4 regions of the Kitasatospora sp. cg17-2 genome follow, and region 3 is predicted to be linked to each of the others. Evidence: riboswitches for the same ligand, from Rfam matches in the RefSeq annotation. Region 3 holds a riboswitch; each other region holds the start of a gene.
The links. A riboswitch is a leader RNA that binds a small molecule or an ion and turns the genes downstream of it on or off. The one in region 3 is predicted to bind cobalamin.
Positions count from the first base shown of each region.

Region 1: linked by a shared signal. The riboswitch ahead of ACW14Y_RS02595 (peptidase) and the one ahead of ACW14Y_RS35340 (CoA-acylating methylmalonate-semialdehyde dehydrogenase) in region 3 are both predicted to bind cobalamin.
Region 2: linked by a shared signal. The riboswitch ahead of nicT (Nickel transporter NicT) and the one ahead of ACW14Y_RS35340 (CoA-acylating methylmalonate-semialdehyde dehydrogenase) in region 3 are both predicted to bind cobalamin.
Region 4: linked by a shared signal. The riboswitch ahead of ACW14Y_RS29530 (cobalamin biosynthesis protein) and the one ahead of ACW14Y_RS35340 (CoA-acylating methylmalonate-semialdehyde dehydrogenase) in region 3 are both predicted to bind cobalamin.

Region 1 covers NZ_CM132923.1:625,038-629,917, reverse strand. Annotated here, with positions in the region: gene ACW14Y_RS02600 (M4 family metallopeptidase) at 1-876, shown strand, start outside; cobalamin riboswitch at 1,209-1,329, shown strand; gene ACW14Y_RS02595 (peptidase) at 1,435-2,565, shown strand; gene ACW14Y_RS02590 (flagellar hook-length control protein FliK) at 2,621-3,094, shown strand; gene ACW14Y_RS02585 (hypothetical protein) at 3,182-3,880, opposite strand; gene ACW14Y_RS02580 (hypothetical protein) at 3,962-4,246, shown strand; gene ACW14Y_RS02575 (hypothetical protein) at 4,462-4,698, opposite strand; gene ACW14Y_RS02570 (hypothetical protein) at 4,691-4,880, opposite strand, start outside.
Region 2 covers NZ_CM132923.1:2,577,983-2,582,862, reverse strand. Annotated here, with positions in the region: gene ACW14Y_RS10205 (AAA family ATPase) at 1-752, shown strand, start outside; gene ACW14Y_RS10200 (Fpg/Nei family DNA glycosylase) at 836-1,669, shown strand; partial or broken gene ACW14Y_RS10195 (ArsR/SmtB family transcription factor) at 1,791-2,126, opposite strand; cobalamin riboswitch at 2,210-2,402, shown strand; gene nicT (Nickel transporter NicT) at 2,435-3,604, shown strand; gene ACW14Y_RS10185 (M24 family metallopeptidase) at 3,671-4,777, shown strand; gene efp (elongation factor P) at 4,844-4,880, shown strand, end outside.
Region 3 covers NZ_CM132923.1:8,412,501-8,417,380, reverse strand. Annotated here, with positions in the region: gene ACW14Y_RS35350 (enoyl-CoA hydratase/isomerase family protein) at 1-673, opposite strand, end outside; gene ACW14Y_RS35345 (acyl-CoA dehydrogenase family protein) at 673-1,821, opposite strand; gene ACW14Y_RS35340 (CoA-acylating methylmalonate-semialdehyde dehydrogenase) at 1,818-3,347, opposite strand; gene ACW14Y_RS35335 (hypothetical protein) at 3,383-3,583, shown strand; cobalamin riboswitch at 3,553-3,743, opposite strand; gene ACW14Y_RS35330 (amidohydrolase) at 3,876-4,880, opposite strand, start outside.
Region 4 covers NZ_CM132923.1:6,984,808-6,989,687, forward strand. Annotated here, with positions in the region: gene ACW14Y_RS29520 (putative cobaltochelatase) at 1-771, opposite strand, end outside; gene ACW14Y_RS29525 (cobyric acid synthase) at 768-2,282, opposite strand; gene ACW14Y_RS29530 (cobalamin biosynthesis protein) at 2,279-3,250, opposite strand; cobalamin riboswitch at 3,354-3,552, opposite strand; gene ACW14Y_RS29535 (helix-turn-helix domain-containing protein) at 3,827-4,573, shown strand; gene ACW14Y_RS29540 (alpha/beta hydrolase family protein) at 4,743-4,880, shown strand, end outside.

The sequences.
Region 1 (4,880 bases), 7.8 Mb from region 3:
ACCGACGGAACGACCGCCGCGTGGGTGGCGATGGGGCCGGGGGCCGACGGGACCTGGGGCATGGAGGTGCTGGCCCGGCCGCTCGACGGCGGCCCGGTGCGCAGCGTTCACCGCGGCCCGAACCAGTACCTCGGTGACGTGCGGGTCTCCGGGGGAGACGTCGCCTTCCTGATGTCGGACCACACGACCGGCCGCAGCGGGCCCGTGCTCTCCCGCGACGGGGCTCCGGAGACGCTGATCGCGCTGCCCGAGGGCCACCAGGCCGCCGGTCTCGCCCTCCACGACGGCCTGCTCGCCTGGACCGAGAGCTGGCAGGTCGGTGAGCGGACGGTGAGTGCGCCGACCGTCTACTCGCTCGCCGCCGGCAAGGTCGTCGCCCAGTACGTGGTCGACGACGCGAACGGCACCGCCGGGACCTCGGTGGCCAGCCTCAGGATGGCCGGCGGCCGGCTGCTCTGGGTCGAGACGCCCTTCGACCGGACGAAGGGCAGCACGATCCGCTCCGGCGCGCTGGACGGCTCCGGCGTGACCGACCTCCTGCCCGCAGGCCCCCGGTCCGGCACCGGCACCGGCACCGGCAGTGGCAGCGGCAGTGGCAGCGGCACCGAGCCGCGCCGGATCGTCGGCCTCACCGCCTCGGACCGGGCGGTCACCTTCGCCGAGGCCGCCCGTCAGGTGACGGGTGCCCCCAAGAACACCGATCTGCCCAAGCTCTGGCAGCTCCCGCTCACCGGCGGCACCCCCGAGCGGATGTCCTGCAACCGGGGCGGCCAGTACTCCCCGGTGGCCGACCGGGGCACCCGGGTGGTCTGGCTGGACGCCACGGCGGGCCGCACCGATCTGGTCGTGCGCGAGCGCGCGGCCGGCACCTGCTGACCGGAGGCGGCTGCCCCGGGGTCCGCACCAGGGCTCTCGACCCCGAAGCCCGGACCCCGTCCGCCCCGGTCTCCCGCCCGGCCGCCGCATCCCTGCGGCGGCCGGGCGGGTCCTTGTCGTCACCGGGCCGCCGCGGTGCCGAACCCAGCCGTCGCCGTGCCGGTCCCGGTCCGTCGCGGTGCCGGTCCCGGTCCGTACGCGAGGAGTGCAGCGCTCCGGCCGCTGAGGCCCTGCCGCCGCGCCCACGCCCAGCCACCGCGCTGCCGCACCGATGGCGATCCGCCCTCGAACCGGCCTTGACCCCCTCTCAGCCGAGCCGACATCATGAGCCGTCATGTTCTGACTCCGCCGTCGGGGGAAGTCCGGTCGAATTCCGGCGCTGACCCGCAACGGTAGGCCGCCGACGGCACGTCGGTGGCGAGCCCGAGTACCCGTCGGCGGAGGTGTGTCCCCTCCTCCCGTCGTGGTCTGCGGCCAGGGGCTCCCGGAGCCGTCGGGCCGTTCACCCCGCGCGGTCGCCGGCGGCCGCCCGTGCGCCCAGGCCCGGAAAGGCCTCGCATGTCCGCCTCCGCGCTCCGCCGCCGCCCGCTCCGCCTGCTCGCGATATCCGCGCTGGCGCTGACCGCCACCCTCCCGGCCGCCACCGCCGCCCGGGCGGCCGCCCCGGCGCCGACCGCCACCGCCCCGACCTCCATCACCTCGTCGGCCTCCGGCGACGCTGCCACCACCTACCGCCCGGACGCCGCCGCGGCCGGCTGGCTGGCCCGCCAACTCGTCAACGGCGACCACTTCGAGTCGGTCTTCGACGGCACCGCCTACCCCGACCAGGGCCTCACCATCGACGCCGTGCTCGCCTTCGCCGCCGCCGGCAGCGCCGACCAGGCCGCCGCGCGCGACACCGCCTGGCTCGCCCGCCCCGACATCCTGGTCGGCTACCTCGGCGACGGCACCGCCGAGGCCTACGCCGGAGCCACCGCCAAGCTCCTGCTCGCCGCCGAGGTGCGCGGTACCTCCCCGTCGGCCTTCGGCGGCGTCGACCTGCCCGCCCGACTGCGCTCCCTGCTGACGCCGAGCGGCCGTTTCTCCGACCGCTCGCAGTGGGGCGACTACAGCAACGCCTTCGGCCAGTCCCTGGCCCTGATCGCCCTCCAGCGCACCCCCGGCGGGGCCCCGGCCTCCGCCGTCGACTTCCTGGCCGCCGCCCAGTGCGCCGACGGCGGCTTCCCGATCGCCTTCGGGCAGCCGACCTGCACCGCCGACACCGACGCCACCGCCCTCGCGGCCCAGGCCCTCGCCGCGACCGGCCGCAGCGCCAAGGCCAAGGCGGGGCTGGACTGGCTGACGGCCCACCAGAACACCGACGGCGGTTTCGCCGCGGCCGGTGCCACCACCTCCAACGCCAACAGCACCGGCCTGGCCACCTCCGCCCTGCTCCCCGGCGGCCGGTTCATCAGCGGCCTCAAGGGCTGGAGCAGCCTGGTGAAGCTCCAGCAGGGCTGCTCGGCCGACCCCGCCGTGCGCGGCGCCGTCGCCTACGACGCGAGCGGCTTCAACTCCGCCAACGCCACCCGGGCCACCGCCCAGGCCGTCCTCGGTCTCTCCGGTCAGGGCCTCGCCGGTCTCAGCGCCCACGGCGCCCGCCCGTCCGCCCCCACCCTGGCCTGCCCGGCCCCGGCCGCGCGCCCCTGACGGCGGCCCGCCCGTGACCCCGCACCGCCGCCCGCCGCATCCGAGGAGCACGCCCATGACCACCACCTCCGCCCGTCCCACCCGCCGTACCCTCGGCGCCTTCGCCGCCGCCGCGGCCCTCACCGCCGGCCTGCTCGGCGTCTCCACCGCGACCGCCCCGCCGGCCCGGGCCGCCGCCTGCACCGGCACCTCCGGCGTCACCGTGGTCGTCGACTTCACCGCCCTCGGTGGCGGCATCGAGACCGGCTGCGCCGCGGGAGACCCGGCCAGCGGCCTCGCCGCGCTGACCGGTGCCGGTTTCTCCTACTCCTTCCACCCGCGCTTCCCGGGCTTCGTCTGCAAGATCAACACCCTGCCGACGACCTGCACCAACCCCACCGGCACCGCCTACTGGTCGTACTGGCACGCCGCGCACGGCGGCCCGTGGTCCTACAGCAACCTCGGTGCGGGCTCCTGCAACCCGGCTCCGGGCGAGGTCGAGGGCTGGTCCTTCGGCGCCGGTGCCCAGCCGGGCATCACCGCGCCCTGACCTCGGACCCGCTCGGCGGGTTCTCCGTACGGACGCTCGGCCGGGGGTCGGCCGGGCGTTCTCACGGCGTTGCTACGGTGTCGTGCCCTACTGGCCGGGCGTCTTCGGGGCCTCCAACTCCACGTGGTGGACGCTGAATCCGCCCCGCACCACCGGGGCGAACGGGGCCGGGGCCATGCAGGTGCCGACCACCGGCTGGTAGGGCTGCTGGTCGGGACCCATGTCGAGGTTGGCCACGCCCCAGGAGAAGCCGAGGCGGTCGCCGTCACGGCCGCCGCCCCGGTAGACGCTCAGACCGATCCTTTCGTTGGCATTCCCGATGTCCGAGGTGGTGACGACGGCGGTCAGGGTGGCGACCGGGCCGCCGGTGCTGAGGCAGTCCACCTCGGCCACGGCGTTGTAGACGACCCCGGTGGCGGCCACGCGGTGGGAGTAGCGGACCGTGCCGACGGCGTCGGTGGGCAGTCCGTCGGGCGCCTTGGTGCCCGGAAGGGGGCGGGAGTACGGCTTCGCCCGGGCGTCGACGGTGAACCAGATCTCGTCGTCCGGGGAGAAGGCGTACCAGACCCGGGCCTTGCCGCTGACGCTCGCCGGCCCCGCGGTCCGGCCGTCGCGGCCGTCGGACGCGGAGCTGTCGGACCCGGAGCTGCCGACGGACAGGGCATCGGCGGAGGCCGGCACGACGCCGGTGAGCGCCGCGAGGGCCAGCCCGGCAGCAGCGGTGGCCCGGGCGGTCCGGACGGCGGCACGGTTGCTGGTGCGAATGCGATTACGAATGCGGAACATGGTGGGTCTCCCTCCCCGGCGGCCCGGTCGGCCGCCCTCTCGATGCCCCCAATCCTGGTCGCCGCACCCCCACCCGCACATGTGCCGATCGGCACATTTACCGAGCTCACCCGCGCGCTCCACCCCTGCCGAACGACAGGGTCGGAGCCGACGGCCCGTCAGCCGGTCGCCACCGGCGTGAAAATCGGTACCGACTGTCGCGGCTCGGCGATCCGAGACGAGACCGAGACCGAGGCCGGGAGCGAGCAGGTCAAGGCCGATCACGCCGGCATGTCCTCCGGTCGGGACGATCGCGTACCGGTTCTGGAGAGCCGGGGCGAGCCCGACTGCGTGGGCTGGATCGATGAGCTCCCGATCGCGCTCTGACCGGGATCCGCTCAGCCACCCTCATGGTAGGGAGAAGGGGCTTCGCTTCCTGTGGGCGGGGAGGGGTTCCCCGAGGGTCACCTGCACGACCTTCGGGCGATCGGTGGTGTTCGCCGACGGGCCCGGCATCGAGGTGCCCCCAGGAGGAGGGCGCCGTCGAGGGGCAGGGCGGCTGCTTCCGCCGCAACCACTTCCTTCCGGCGCCTTTTCTGGAGCTACTGCCGAGCCTTGCTGGTAGCCACGATGTCGATGGCGACTCGGAGTGGTGTCTCCGCATTCCCCAGCAGCGCCCGGGTGATCGCGATCGCCTGGATGGTGCTCATGCCGCGCTCGGCCAGGAGGGTCTGGACAGCCTCCATTCCATTGCTCTCGAGGACCGGCCGGGACTCCTCGACAAGCGCGGTCCAGCGTGCGGCTTCCTCGGGACGCAGTCCGATCACGTGGTCAAACACGACTGCTTCCTTCTTGTGTCGCGCCGGCACGTTGTACTCGCGTCCCGTTGGAGCTGACTACTGCGTCCAGGGCCTTCACGGCGTCATCGTAGTGACGGCGATCGAAGTGGAACGGGCCGAATCCCGAGTAGTCGCGTGTCCTGCGGTGGGGCTGTTCGAAGGAGTCCCAGGTCACGCGGTCG
Region 2 (4,880 bases), 5.8 Mb from region 3:
CGCCGACCGTTCCGCTGCCGGTGCTGCCGTCCCCTCCGCCCGGTCCGGTGCCCGCCCCGGCGCCCGCGCCCGCCCCGGCTCCGGCCGCGCCGCCCGCGCCGGCCCCGGTGCCCGCCGGCTCCACCGGGCACTTCCTGCTGCCCTCCGGCGCGCCCGTCCAGCTGCCCGCCCGGCAGCCGCAGCAGCACGCGCCCGCCGGCCCGATCGCGGTGCTGCTGATCGGTCCGGCCGGCGCCGGCAAGACCACCGTCGCCCGCCACTGGGCCGAGCGCCGCCCCACCCCGACCGCGCACATCAGCCTCGACGACGTCCGGGAGTGGGTGCAGTCCGGCTTCGCCAACCCGCAGTCCGGCTGGAACAACGCCTCCGAGGCGCAGTACCGGCTGGCCCGCCGGACCTGTGGCTTCGCCTGCCGCAACTACCTCGCCAACGGCATCTCCTGCATCATCGACGACGCGGTCTTCCCCGACCGCCCGGCGATCGGCCTCGGCGGCTGGAAGCGGCACATCGGGCCCGGCATGATCCCGGTGGTGCTGCTGCCCAGCCTCGACTCGGTGCTCCACCGCAACGCCCGGCGCAGCGGGAACCGCCGGCTCGGTGACGAGGAGGTGGCCCGGATCCACGGCCGGATGGCCGGCTGGTACAACTCCGGGCTGCCGATCATCGACAACTCCCAGCTCGACGTGGCCGCCACCGCCGCCGAGCTGGACCGGGTGATCCTGGCCCGGCTGATGGGCATCCCGGTCCGCTGAGGAGCCCGTTCGCCCGGCGGGTGTGTCGGTGCCGACTGCGATGATGGACGGGTCCTGAACGTTCGACCGGGGGAGCCGCGCCCGTGCCGGAAGGCCACATCATCCACCGTCTCGCCGCCGAGAACCACCGCGCCTTCGGCGGCCGGGCGGTCCGGGCCAGCAGCCCGCAGGGGCGGTTCGCGGACGGCGCCGAGCTGATCGACGGACGGGAGCTGGAGGCGGCGGAGGCCGTCGGCAAGCACCTGTTCCTCGGCTTCGGCGAGGACGCCTGGGTGCACATCCACCTCGGCCTGTACGGGGGCTTCACCTTCGCCGCGCTCGGCGACGGCCCGGTGCCGCCGCCGGTCGGCCTGGTCCGGCTGCGGCTGGAGAACGACGAGCACGTCGCCGATCTGCGCGGCCCCAACACCTGCGCGCTGATCACCGGCGCCGAGAAGGCCGCGGTGGCGGCCAGGCTCGGCCCCGACCCGCTGCGCGCCGACGCGGACCCGGACGCCGCCTGGCGGCGGATGGCCGCCAGCCGGACGACGGTCGCCGCCCTGCTGATGGACCAGAAGGTGCTGGCCGGGGTGGGGAACGTCTACCGCGCCGAGGTGCTGTTCCGGCACGGCATCGATCCGCACCGGGCGGGGCGCGAGCTGCTCCGGGCCGAGTGGGACGCGATCTGGGCCGACCTGGTCGCGCTGATGCGGGAGGGGGTCGGCGCGGGCCGGATCGACACCGTGCGCCCCGAGCACACCCCGGAGGCGATGGGCCGCCCGCCGCGGGTCGACGACCACGGCGGCGAGGTGTACGTCTACCGGCGGGCCGGGATGCCGTGCCTGGTCTGCGCCACCGAGGTCCGGGCCGAGGAGCACGCCTCCCGCAATCTGTTCTGGTGCCCGTCCTGCCAGCCGGCCGGTACCCCGGGCCGCTGACCGGGCCGTTGGCCGGGCGGGGTCAGCCGGTCGCGGCGTCGTGCTCGTGGTGCCCCTGGTGCTCGCCGTGCTCGTGCTGGTCGTCGTGCTCGTGGTGCTCGGGGGTGTCGACGGCGCACGCGTCCAGCAGGGGGCGCAGATCCGCGTCCACGAGCCGGTAGCGCACGACACGTCCCTCCTTCTCGCCGGTCACCGCCCCGGCCGTCCGCAGCAGCCGCAGGGCCTGGGAGACGGCGGGGTCGCGCATGCCGGTGGCGACCGCCAGGTCGGAGACGGCGAGCGGCCCGGTGCGGTGCAGCGCCAGCAGCAGGGCGAGACGGCCGGGGTCGGCGAGCAGCGAGAAGCGCTCGGCCCAGGAGCGGACGCGGGCGGTGTCGCCGATCGCCGCGATGGCCTCGCAGACCCGGTGCCCGTCGATGGTGCGGTGGCCCGCGCGGTCGGCCGGTACGAGATGCATACGGGCCATTCTCGCAGGCGGGACGCTGTGATCCTGGACACCTGCGCAGGTGCGCAGCCTTGCAAGGGTCACCGCCCGCCGCCTACGGTGTTGCCCGCCGTGGTGCTCGGGAAGACCGGTGACGGACCCTCAGGGGTCCCAGTCCGGAGCGGCCCTCGCCACTGTGATCGGGGGGAAGTGTCCGTACCCACGTCGCCACTGGGCGCCTCGCGCGCTCGGGAAGGCGGGTACGGGAGCCCCGTCAGCCAGGAGACCGGCCGCGGCATCTCACGAAGTGTTTCCACGAGGTGCTGGAGCGTGATCCCAGGATGACCCTGCCCGAAACCGTCGCCGCCCCGGCGGCGCCCACCGCCCTGCCCACCTTCCGATGGCGGCGGGAGGACACCGTACGGACGGCCGGCCTGATGGGCGTGATCCTGGCCATGCACGTGGTGGCCTTCGGCACGCTGATCTTCCTCGTCGCGCCGGAGAAGTACGAGGTGGGCACCCAGGTCTTCGGGGTGGGCCTGGGCATCACCGCGTACACCCTCGGCATGCGGCACGCCTTCGACGCCGACCACATCGCGGTGATCGACAACACCACCCGGAAGCTGATGGCGGACGGCAAGCGGCCGGTCTCGGTCGGCTTCTGGTTCGCGCTCGGGCACTCCTCGATGGTGGTGCTGATGGCCGCCCTGGTGGCGGGCGGCGCGCAGCTGGCCAGCACCCTGATGGACGACGAGTCCACCACCCACCAGTGGCTCGGCGTGGTCGGCACCTCGGCCTCCGGGGTCTTCCTCTACCTGATCGGCGCGCTCAACCTGGCCGCGCTGTTCGGCATCCTCAAGGTCTTCCGCTCGATGCGGGCGGGCCGGTTCGACGAGGCCGAGCTGGAGGAGCACCTCAACTCGCGCGGTCTGCTGGCCCGGGTGCTGAACCGGGCCACCCGCTCGATCACCCGTCCCGGCCAGATGTTCCCGGTCGGCATGGTGCTCGGCCTGGGCTTCGACACCGCGACCGAGGTCACCCTGATGGTGATGGCGGGCTCCGGCGCGGCCTCCGGCCTGCCCTGGTACGCGATCGTCTGCCTGCCGCTGCTGTTCGCGGCCGGCATGAGCCTGTTCGACACCCTGGACGGCACCTTCATGAACTTCGCCTACCAGTGGGCGTTCTCCAACCCGGTGCGCAAGGTGTACTACAACCTGACCATCACCGGTCTGTCCATCGCGGTGGCGTTCATCATCGGGACCATCGAACTCGTCGGCGTCCTGCACGAGAAGCTGGACCTCACCGACCCGGTGACCGGCTGGATCGCGGACATCACCCTGGACAACGTCGGCTACGCCATCGTCGGCCTGTTCGTCGTGGTCTGGGGCGCCGCCATCGCCTACTGGCGCCTGGCCGGCGTCGAGAAGAAGTGGGCCGCCGCCCCGGTCACCGCCCCCGCCCCGACCGCCACCCAGGCCGCCGCCCAGACCCCCGCCGGCGGCCCCGGGTAGTCCCGCCCGGGCCCGGGTGGGGGCGTTCGGCGGGCGGATCGGGGGCGGGGTTCGTAGGCTCGACGCATGGCTGATGCGTACGCGGGCCGGCGGGAGCGGTTGCGGGAGCACTGCAGTGCGTCCGGGACCGACGCGGCGCTGATCACCCGGGCGGCGAACGTGCGGTACCTCACCGGGTGTCCGCCGTGCGGGGCGACCCTGCTGCTGACCCGGGACCGGGCGGTGCTGGCACTGCCCGACGACCTGCCGCCGGACGACACCGGGGAGCACCTGATCTCGCCCGAGGTGACCCGGCTGGAGGTGGCGGCCGGGGCGGACACCGCGCTGGCCGCCGCCGGTGCCGCGGCGGGGCTGCGGGTGGCCGGGCTGGCGGTGGAGGAGCACGACCTGACGGTCACCCGGCACCGGGCCGTGGCCGGGCTGGTCGAGGGCACCCGGCTGGCGGACGTCGGACAGGCGGTCGAGCGGCTGCGGGTGGTCAAGGACGAGTACGAGATCGCCGATCTGCGGATCGCCGCGGAGATCGCCGACCAGGCGCTCGGCGAGTTGCTGGAGTCGATCCTGGTCGGCCGGACCGAGCGGCACCTGGCGATGGAGCTGGAGCGCCGGATGATCGACCACGGCGCGGACCGCGCGGCGTTCCCGGTCTCGGTCGGCACCGGCAGCCACTCCGGCCAGCAGGCGCACCAGCCCACCGACCGCCGGGTCGAGGAGGGCGACTTCCTGACCGTGGTGCTCGGCGCCCGGTACCGGGGCTACGGCGTCTCGACCGCCCGGACCTTCGTGATCGGCGCGGCCCCGGCCCCCTGGCAGGTCGAGCTGCACCGGCTGGTGTTCCGGGCCCAGCGGGCCGGTCGGGAGGCGCTCGGCCCGGGGGTCGAGCAGCACGTGCCCGACCAGGCGGCGCGGGAGATTCTGCAGTCCGCCGGGCACACCGAGACCTCTCCGCACCCGGTCGGCCACGGCATCGGGCTGGAGATCCGGGAGGCACCGCGTCTCGGCCCCACGGACATGGGTAAACTGGACAGCCGCGTGCCGGTCACTGTCGGCCCGGGGGTCCACCTCCCGGGACGCGGCGGGGTCCGGATCGAGGACACGCTCGTCGTTCGCCCCCTTGAGGAGGGCGGGCCCGAGCTGCTCACCATCACCACCAAGGAGCTCCTCGCCCTGTGACACGGGTGTGTCCCAGGACGCGACCCCTTGGTTCCTTGACAGCTATATCCAGGAGTTAGTGCGCCCGTGGCTTCCACGAACGATCTCAAGAACGGCATGGTCC
Region 3 (4,880 bases):
GCCGGGCGAGCGCCTCGTGGACGGTCGACTCGGCGAGGTCGTCGAGCAGGGCGGGCAGTCGCCCCGCCGGCACGAAGTGGTCGGCCAGGCCGCAGAGCAGCGCGTCCGCGGCGCCGGCCGAGCCGGCGGTCAGGGCCAGGTGGGTGCCCAGCTCGCCGGGCGCCAGCGCGAGCAGATAGGTGCCGCCGACGTCGGGGACGAAGCCGATGCCCGCCTCGGGCATGGCGATCCTGGTGCGCTCGGTGACGATCCGGACGCTGCCGTGGGCGGAGACCCCGACCCCGCCGCCCATCACGATGCCGTCCATCACCGCGACGTAGGGCTTGGGGTAGCGGGCGATCCTGGCGTTGAGGCGGTACTCGTCGCGCCAGAACTCCTCCACCTCGCGCGGGTCGCCGCCGGTCGCGGCGCGGTGGATGGCGACGATGTCGCCGCCGGCGCAGAAGGCCCGGTCGCCGGCCCCGGTCACGACGACGGTCGCGACCCGCGGGTCCTGCTCCCAGTCGTCCAGGGCGGCCGCGATCCGCCGCACCATCCCATGGGTGAGGGCGTTGAGGGCGGCGGGGCGGTTGAGCACGATCAGCCCCGCCCGCCCCTCGCGCTGGAGCAGGACCTCCGCGGTCCCGTTCCCGGTCCCGTTCGCGGTCACCTTCCCGTTCCCGTTCCCGGTCATCAGGCGGCCCCGGTCAGGCCGCGGGCGACGATGACACGCATGATCTCGTTGGTCCCTTCCAGGATCTGGTGCACCCGCAGGTCGCGGACGATCTTCTCGATGCCGTACTCGGCCAGGTAGCCGTAGCCGCCGTGCAGTTGGAGCGCCTGGTCGGCCACCTCGAAACCGGTGTCGGTGGCGTGCCGCTTGGCCATCGCGCACAGCTGCGGGGCGCGGGCGTCGCCGCGGTCCAGGGCGTCGGCGGCCCGCCACAGCAGGGCCCGGGCGGCCTCCAGTTCGGTGGCCATGTCGGCGAGGCGGAACTGCAGCGCCTGGGCGTGCAGCAGCCGGGCGCCGAAGGCCTCGCGTTCGGCGAGGTGGGCCACGGTGCGCTCCAGCGCGCTCTGGGCGCCGCCGAGCGAGCAGGCGGCGATGCCGAGGCGGCCGCCGTTGAGACCGCCCATGGCGATCCTGAAGCCCTCCCCCTCGGCGCCGAGCAGCCGGTCGGCGGGCAGCCGCACGCCGTCCAGCACCACCTGCCGGGTCGGCTGGGCGTTCCAGCCCATCTTGCGCTCGTTGGCGCCGAAGGACAGGCCCGGGTCGTCCCGGTCGACCAGGAAGGCCGAGATGCCCTTCGGGCCGGGCCCGCCGGTGCGCGCCATGACCAGGTAGACCTGGGCGCTGCCGGCGCCGGAGATGAACTGCTTCACGCCGTCGAGCACCCAGTGGCCGCCGTCGCGGACGGCCCGGGTGGTGAGCGCGGCGGCGTCGGAGCCGGCCCCGGGTTCGGTCAGGCAGTAGCTGGCGAGGTCCTCGGCCGTGCAGAGCCGGGGCAGCCAGCGGGCGCGCTGGGCGTCGTCGCCGTGGCGGTCGACCATCCAGGCGACCATGTTGTGGATGGAGAGGTAGGCGGCGATGGACGGGCAGCCGGTGGCGAGGGCCTCGAAGGCCACCGCGCCGTCGCGGCGGGTGAGACCGGAACCGCCGTTCTCCTCCCGGACGTAGACGCCGGCCAGGCCGAGTTCGCCGGCCTTGCGCAGCACGTCGACCGGGAAGTGCTTGGCGAGGTCCCACTCCACGGCGTTCGGGGCGAGGTGCTCGTCGGCGAAGGCCCTGGTGGTCTCCGCGATCGCGCGCTGGTCGTCGGTGAGATCGTGCACGGCGATCATCCCATCGTCGGCATGGTGAAGCTGGCGCCTTCCTTGACCCCGGAGGGCCAGCGCGAGGTCACCGTGCGGGTGCGGGTGTAGAAGCGGATCGAGTCCGGGCCGTGCTGGTTGAGGTCGCCGAAGCCGGAGCGCTTCCAGCCGCCGAAGGTGTGGTAGGCGATCGGCACCGGGATCGGCACATTGACGCCGACCATGCCGGTGTTGACCCGGCGGGTGAAGTCGCGGGCGGTGTCTCCGTCGCGGGTGTAGATGGCCACGCCGTTGCCGAACTCGTGCTCGCTGGGCAGGCGCAGGGCCTCCTCGTAGTCGGCCGCGCGGACCACGCTCAGCACCGGGCCGAAGATCTCCTCGCGGTGGATCCGCATCCCCGGCGTCACCCGGTCGAACAGCGAGGGGCCGAGGAAGAAGCCCTCCTCGTGGCCCTCCAGCCGGAAGTCGCGCCCGTCGACGACGAGTTCGGCGCCCTCCTCGACCCCGAGGTCCAGGTAGCCGCGGACCCGCTCCAGCGCGTCCCGGCCGACCAGCGGCCCGAAGTCCGAGGAGGGGTCGTCCGAGCGGCCGACCTTCAGCGCGCCGATCCGCTCGACCAGCTTGGCCACCAGCGCGTCGGCGGTCTCCTCACCGACCGGGACGGCCACCGAGATCGCCATGCAGCGCTCGCCGGCCGAGCCGTAGCCGGCGCCGACCAGTGCGTCCGCCGCCTGGTCGAGGTCGGCGTCGGGCATCACGATCATGTGGTTCTTGGCGCCGCCGAAGCACTGGGCGCGCTTGCCGTGGGCGGCCGCGGTCGCGTAGACGTACTGGGCGATCGGGGTGGAGCCGACGAAGCCGACCGCCTGCACCCGGGGGTCCTCCAGCAGGGTGTCGACGGCCTCCTTGCCGCCGTTCACCACGTTCAGCACGCCGGGCGGCAGTCCGGCCTCCAGGAACAGTTCGGCCAGCCGCAGCGGCACCGAGGGGTCGCGCTCGGAGGGCTTGAGGACGAAGGCGTTGCCGCAGGCCAGCGCGGGCGCGGCCTTCCAGAGCGGGATCATCGCCGGGAAGTTGAACGGGGTGATGCCGGCGACCACGCCGAGCGGCTGGCGCATCGAGTACACGTCGATACCGGTGCCGGCGTTGTCGGTGAACTCGCCCTTGAGCAGGTGCGGGATCCCGGCCGCGAACTCGACCACCTCCAGGCCGCGCTGGAGGTCGCCGTGGGCGTCGGCGACGGTCTTGCCGTGCTCGGCGGAGAGCAGCCGGGCGAGGGAGTCCCGCTCCTGCTCGACGAGTTGGAGGAAGCGCAGCAGCACCCGGGCCCGGCGCTGCGGGTTCCAGGCCGCCCACGCGGGCTGGGCCTGCGCCGCGTCGGCGATCACGGCCTCGACCTCGGCGCGGCTCGCCAGCGGCACCCGGGCCTGGACGCGCCCGGTGTTGGGGTCGTGGACGTCGCCGAAGCGGCCGGACGTCCCGGCGGTGCGCTTGCCGCCGACGAAATGGGTCAGTTCGGGGACGATCGACTCGGGGGCGGTCGGGTCGGGGAGCATTGATTCCTTCTCTCGTCAGGATGGGGAGAGGAGGAATGGAGGCCGCGCCGGTGCGCGGGCGCACGGTGGTGCGCCCGGCGGCAGGACGGCGGCGGCTGACGAACCGTCAGCGCGGGTTCACCCCGGGGCTCGTCGGCACGGCAGAGCCGGGGGCGATGGAACGGGAGCAGCCCGGATTCATGCGTGTCGTCTCCATCCTCGTGGAAAACACGGACCGTCCGCGGCCGGTATCCTGACTCCCGGATCGACGCGCGCCCCCGGGCCTTCCCGGCTGGCTGCCAGTGGCCGAACTCCTGCGAGGACGAACTCCCCGGTCACAGTGGCGGGACCGTGCCGGACTCACACCGGCTTCCCTGACACCGCGGACCTGTTCCGACCATATAGTTGGACGTCCTAGTAAGTCCAGAGCCCCTCGCCGTTCGGGCGCGTCGGAGCACGCACCACCGGGAACGCGCCGGGCCCCGGGGAGCACCCCGGGGCCCGGACGGCAGTCGACGCAACGTCAGACAGCCTCATCAGGAAGCGTCTTCATTCGGCGGCGTGGACCAGCTCGCCGCCGACGTAGGTGCGCAGCACCCGGGCCGACGCGATCTCCTCGGGCGGGCCGGTGAGGATGTCGCGGTCCAGGACGACCAGGTCGGCCAGCAGGCCGGGCGCGAGCACCCCGGCGTCGTCGAAACCGTTCACATGGGCGGTACCGGCCGTGTAGGCGGCGATCGCGGAGGCCAGGTCGAGCCGCTGCTCGGGCAGGAACACCCGGTCGTCCTCGGCCTCCGGCTCCCGCCGGTTGACCGCGACGTGCAGTCCGGCCAGCGGGTCCGGGCTGCTCACCGGCCAGTCGCTGCCCGCCGCCAGGGTGGCCCCGGCCCGCAGCAGCGCGCCGAACGGGTACTGCCAGGAGGCGCGCTCCGGGCCGAGGAAGGGGATGGTCAGCTCGTCCATCTGCGGCTCGTGCGCCGCCCACAGCGGCTGGATGTTGGCGATCGCGCCGAGCCGGGCGAACCGGGGCAGGTCGTCCGGGTGGACCACCTGGAGGTGGGCCAGGTGGTGGCGGGTGGCGCGCCGGCCGTTGGCGGTTCGGGCGGCCTCGACGGCGTCCAGCGCCTCGCGCACCGCCCGGTCGCCGAGCGCGTGGAAGTGCACCTGGAAGTCGAGCGCGTCGAGCGCGGTCACGTACTCGCGCAGGGCGAGCGGATCGACGAAGCTGAGGCCGGAGTTGGCGGTGGCGCAGCCGCAGCCGTCCAGGTAGGGGCTGGTCATCGCGGCGGTGAAGTTCTCCGCGATGCCGTCCTGCATGATCTTCACCGACCCGGCCCGGAACCGGCCGTGGGCCGACCCGGCCCGGCGCTCGACGAGTTCGGCGATCTGCTCGGCGCCCCGCTCGCGCTCCCACCAGAGCGCGCCGTTCACCCGCGCGGTCAGCGCGCCGGAACGCGCGGCGGTCAGATAGGCGTCGGACGGGTCCGGCTGGCCGTTGAACTCCCCGAGCAGCGCGTCCTGCCAGCCGGTGATGCCGAGCGAGTGCAGCAGCCG
Region 4 (4,880 bases), 1.4 Mb from region 3:
GTCGGTCAGCTCCACCTGCGGCAGCAGCTCGCGGGCGGCGGTGATCCGGTCCGCCAGCGCCCGCTCCTCCGCGGCGAAGCGGTCGGCGAAGACGGCCGGGTCGGCGTCGTAGGAGAGCCGGCGGCGGACCACCTCGGCGCGCTCCACCGGCTCCCGGGTGGCGGCGATCTCCACCGTCAGGCCGAACCGGTCGAGCAGCTGCGGCCGCAGCTCGCCCTCCTCCGGGTTCATCGTCCCGACCAGCAGGAAGCGCGCCGCGTGCCGCACCGACACGCCCTCGCGCTCCACGTAGGAGCGGCCCATCGCGGCGGCGTCCAGCAGCAGGTCCACCACGTGGTCCTGGAGCAGGTTGACCTCGTCGATGTAGAGCACGCCGCGGTGCGCCCGGGCCAGCAGCCCCGGCTCGTACGCCTTGACGCCCTCGGAGAGCGCGCGCTCCAGGTCCAGCGAGCCGACGATCCGGTCCTCGGAGACGCCGACCGGCAGCTCGACCAGCTCGGCCGGGCGCCGCGAGGACGCCCCGCCGTCGTGCGCGCCGTCCGGGCACTGCGGGTCCGGGCCGGCCGGGTCGCAGGCGAAACGGCAGCCGTCGACGGTCGCGATGGACGGCAGCAGCCCGGCCAGCGCGCGCACCATGGTCGACTTGGCGGTGCCCTTCTCGCCGCGCACCAGCACCCCGCCGACCGCCGGGGAGACCGCGTTCAGCAGCAGGCCGAGCCGCAGGTCGGCCATGCCGACGATCGCGGTGAACGGGTATCGGACGTCACTCATGCATGCTCCCCAGGGGCTCCGGGCGGAAGGAACGGCAGCGATCCGGCCGCCGGCACCCCGCCCTCGATCAGCTTCCACAGCGCGTCGGTGTCGGCGTGTTCCTCGATCAGTTCGCCCAGCCGGTCCAGCCGGGCCTCCCGTGCGTCGGCGAAGGAGGTGTCCGGCGCGGGGACGAACGCCCGGCCGGCCGCCGCCGCGACCTCGCGCAGCAGCGCGCGCCGGAAGCCGTCGTTCTCCAGCGCGCCGTGCCAGGTGGTGCCCAGGACGGAACCGACCCGGCACCCGTCGAGGAACGGATCCCCGCCCTCCACGGTGACGATCCCGTGGTGGATCTCGTAGCCCTCGACCCGCTCGCCGAAGGCCTCGCCGACGGGCCGTCCGAGCACCTTCTCCACCCCGAACCGCACCCGGGTCGGCAGCAGTCCGAGGCCCTCCACCGGGCCCGCCTTCGACTCGACCTCGTCCACGATCGGGCCGGCCAGCATCTGGTAGCCGCCGCAGACGCCGAGCACCGGCAGTCCGGCCGCCGCCCGGGCCCTCAGCACCGGCTCGAAGCCGCGCTCGCGCAGCCAGCCGAGGTCGGCGACGGTGGCCCGGGTGCCGGGCAGCACCACCAGGTCGGCGTCGGCCAGCTCCTCCGGCCGGGTGGCCCAGCGGACCAGCACGCCGGGCTCCTGGGCGAGCGCGTCCAGGTCGGTGAAGTTCGACAGCCGGGGGAAGCGGAGCACCGCCACCCGCAGGACGTCGGCGCCCAGCGGGCCGCGCGCGGCGGTCCGGTCGACGACGGTGGACAGGTCGAGCGAGTCCTCGGCGTCCAGCCACAGGTCCGGCAGCATCGGCAGGGTGCCGAGCACCGGACGCCCGGTCAGTTCGCGCAGCATCTCCAGCCCGGGGGCCAGCAGCCGCGCGTCGCCGCGGAACTTGTTGACGAACCAGCCGGCCACGTGCCGCTGGTCCTCCGCCGACAGCAGCGCCAGCGTCCCGTACATCGCCGCGAACACGCCGCCCCGGTCGATGTCCCCGACCACGACGACCGGCAGTCCGGCCGCGGTGGCCAGGCCCATGTTGGCGATGTCCCGGTCCCGCAGGTTGATCTCGGCGGGCGAGCCCGCGCCCTCGCAGACCACCACGTCGAAGCGGGCGCGCAGGTCCGCCAGGCACTCCAGGGCCCGTTCCAGCAGCAGCGGCTTGCGCTCGCGGTAGTCCAGCGCGCCGACCTCGGCGACCGGGCGGCCCAGCAGCACCACCTGGCTGCGGCCGTCCGCGCCGGGCTTGAGCAGCACCGGGTTCATCGCCGCCTCCGGCTCGACCCGGGCGGCCTGCGCCTGCATCGCCTGGGCGCGGCCGATCTCGGCGCCGTCGGCGGTGACGAAGGAGTTCAGCGACATGTTCTGCGCCTTGAACGGCGCGACCGCGACCCCCTGGCGCGCCAGCCAGCGGCAGATGCCCGCCGTGACCACGCTCTTGCCGGCGTCCGAGGTCGTCCCGGCGACCAGCAGTGCCTTGCTCATGCCCGGTTCCTCCGCTTCCCGATCAGTACCGCCCGCAGCAGCAGGTGCCCGGCGACCGTCGTACCCAGGGCCAGCGCGCCCACCCGTCGCGAGAGCACGCAGGCCCGCTCGATGTCGTCCACCCCGACCGGCCGCAGTCCCTCGCCCAGCACCGGCCGGTGCTCGGTGCGTTCGCCGTACTGGAGCGTCCCGCCCAGCCGGACGCCGACCGCGCCGGCGAAGGCCGACTCGGCCTGGCCGGCGTTGGGGCTGGGGTGCGCGGAGCCGTCCCGCCGCCAGACCCGCCAGGCGGTGCGCGGCTCGGGGGCGGCGGCCACCGTCAGCAGCGCGGTCAGCCGGGCGCCCGGCCAGCCCGCCACGTCGTCCAGCCGGGCCGAGGCCCAGCCGAACCGGGCGTAGCGCGGCGAGCGGTGACCGACCATCGCGTCCAGGGTGTTCACCGCACGGAACGCCAGCAGCCCCGGGGTGCCGGCCAGACCGCCCCAGACCAGGGCGTTGACCACGGCGTCGGCGGTGTTCTCGGCCACCGACTCGACCACCGCGCGGGCGATCTGCTGCTCGTCCAGGGCGCTCGGGTCGCGTCCGCACAGGTGCGGCAGCCGTTCCCGGGCGGCCGTCAGGTCACCGGCCGTCAGCGCGCGGCCGACAGTGCGGGCCTCCCGGGTCAGCGAGGTGCCGCCGAGCACCGTCCAGGTCGCGGCGGCGGCGAGCGCGGCCCGGCCGAGCGGACGGCGGCCGAGCAGCCGGTCGGCGGCCACCGCGCCGGCCGCGACGGTGCCCACGCACAGCGCGGTGAAGGCGGTGCCGGCCGCGCGGTCGTCGCGCCACAGCAGCCGCTCCAGCCGGCCGGCGGCGCCGCCGAAGCCGGCCACCGGGTGGCCGCGGCGCGGATCGCCGAACCGGGCGTCGGCCAGGTACCCGGCGACGGCGCCCGCGCCGAACGCGGCGGCCCGGGTCAGCGGGCGCAAGGGAAGGCGGGTGGCGTGGTCGGCGGAGTGCTCGGCGGGACGTCCCGGCCCGGCGGGGCAGCCTGCATCGCGTGCGTGTCCTCACTCAGGGTCCGCGCCCTGGATCGACGTACCGGGGGTGAGAGTCTCCTGGCTCCCGGGTCGGACGCGCTCCCGGGCCTTCCGGCGGCCGCGAACGGCCCTCCGTGGCTTACCTCCGGTCGTGCTCCCCGGTGACAGTGGCGGGACCGCGCCGGACTCGCACCGGCTTCCTCTGCTTGCCTCCGTAATGGCTGAAGGATCCCATCACGGGCCCGAAGGGGGAGTCAACCGAGGTCGCGGAGGGGTTGGTCACACGCCGGAGCCCTGCCGGAGCCCTGCCGGCACCCGCCCCGGCAGCCGTCCGGCCGCCCGCCCCGGCACCCGTCCCGTGCCCGCCCCCGCCGCCCGCGTTCCCCGTCGCTACCTCCGAGCCCGCCCGCCGCCGGACCGCGCCCCGCTGTGCGATCCTCCACCCCCGCCGGGCGGCGCGCCCGGCCCGCTTCGTGCGTTCGTCGGCTGGGGCACCACCCGGCGCCGCGCCTACCGTCGGGACCCATGCGACCCCAGCGCCCCCACCTCTTCGCCCGCCCGGCCCGGTCGGCCCCGCCCGCCCCGCCGCCCCCGGTACCGTTCTCGCCCGCCGCCGTCCGCGCCCACCGCGCCGCCCTCGGCCTGACCCCGGAACAGGTCGCCGAGGGCATGGCCGCGCACGGCGTCCGGCTGCTCCCGGCCCACGTCCTCGGCTGGGAGAACGGCGGGCCGCCCCCCGGCGAGGAGGAGTTCCTGGCGCTGGCCCGGGCGCTGTGGTGCCCGCCCGAGCGGCTGATGGGCGTGCGCCCGGCGAGCCTGCGGGACTTCCGGCTCGCCCGCGAGCTGAGCCCGGACGGCGCGGCCCGCCGGATCGGCGTCCCCGCCGAGGAGTACCGGCACGCCGAGGCCACCGGTCAGTGGGACGGCGACGCCGGGCCGACGGCCGCGCTCGCGCACGTGCTGGGCCTGACCCTCCGGGAGCTGGTCGCCGCCACCGGCCGCCGGGAGGAGCTGGACCGGCGGCTGCGGCGCTGCGTCGAGGGCCGCTGGCAGGCGCAGGCCGGCGCGATCGTCCGGATCGTGCCGGTGGACCGGGCGGACCTCGACGCCGTGCTGCCCGTGCTCCAGGAGGAGCGGCAGGTGCCCGCGCACTGGGGGTCCGGCGGCTGGGGCCCCGCCGAGGGGGCGGCCGCGCCGTCCGACGCGACGGTCCCGCCGGCCGGGCGCTTCTGGGAGCTGCTCGCCCGACGGGAGCCCGCGATCCCCGTGTGAGGACCCGTCCGTTCTGGCAGTCTCGTTCCGACGGACCCGGTGCGACCTTCCTCACGGGGCAACCCGTACGGCCGTGTCCTGCTGGCCCGGCCGGGTCCCGGCCAGTGGACTGGGCTGTGACGTGGGTCCGGACACCGGTCGGCCCAGAACCGAGCAGCGGGGAGCGAGTATGCGTTGGGGAATCGCGGCCACCGTGGCGGCCGCCGCGGTCGGCACCGGGGCGGCCGTCCTGGTGATCGGCCGCCGGGCCTCGGAGCGGATGGTCCGCCCGGCCGGGGCCGCCCGGGAGCGGACCGGTCCGGTCGTG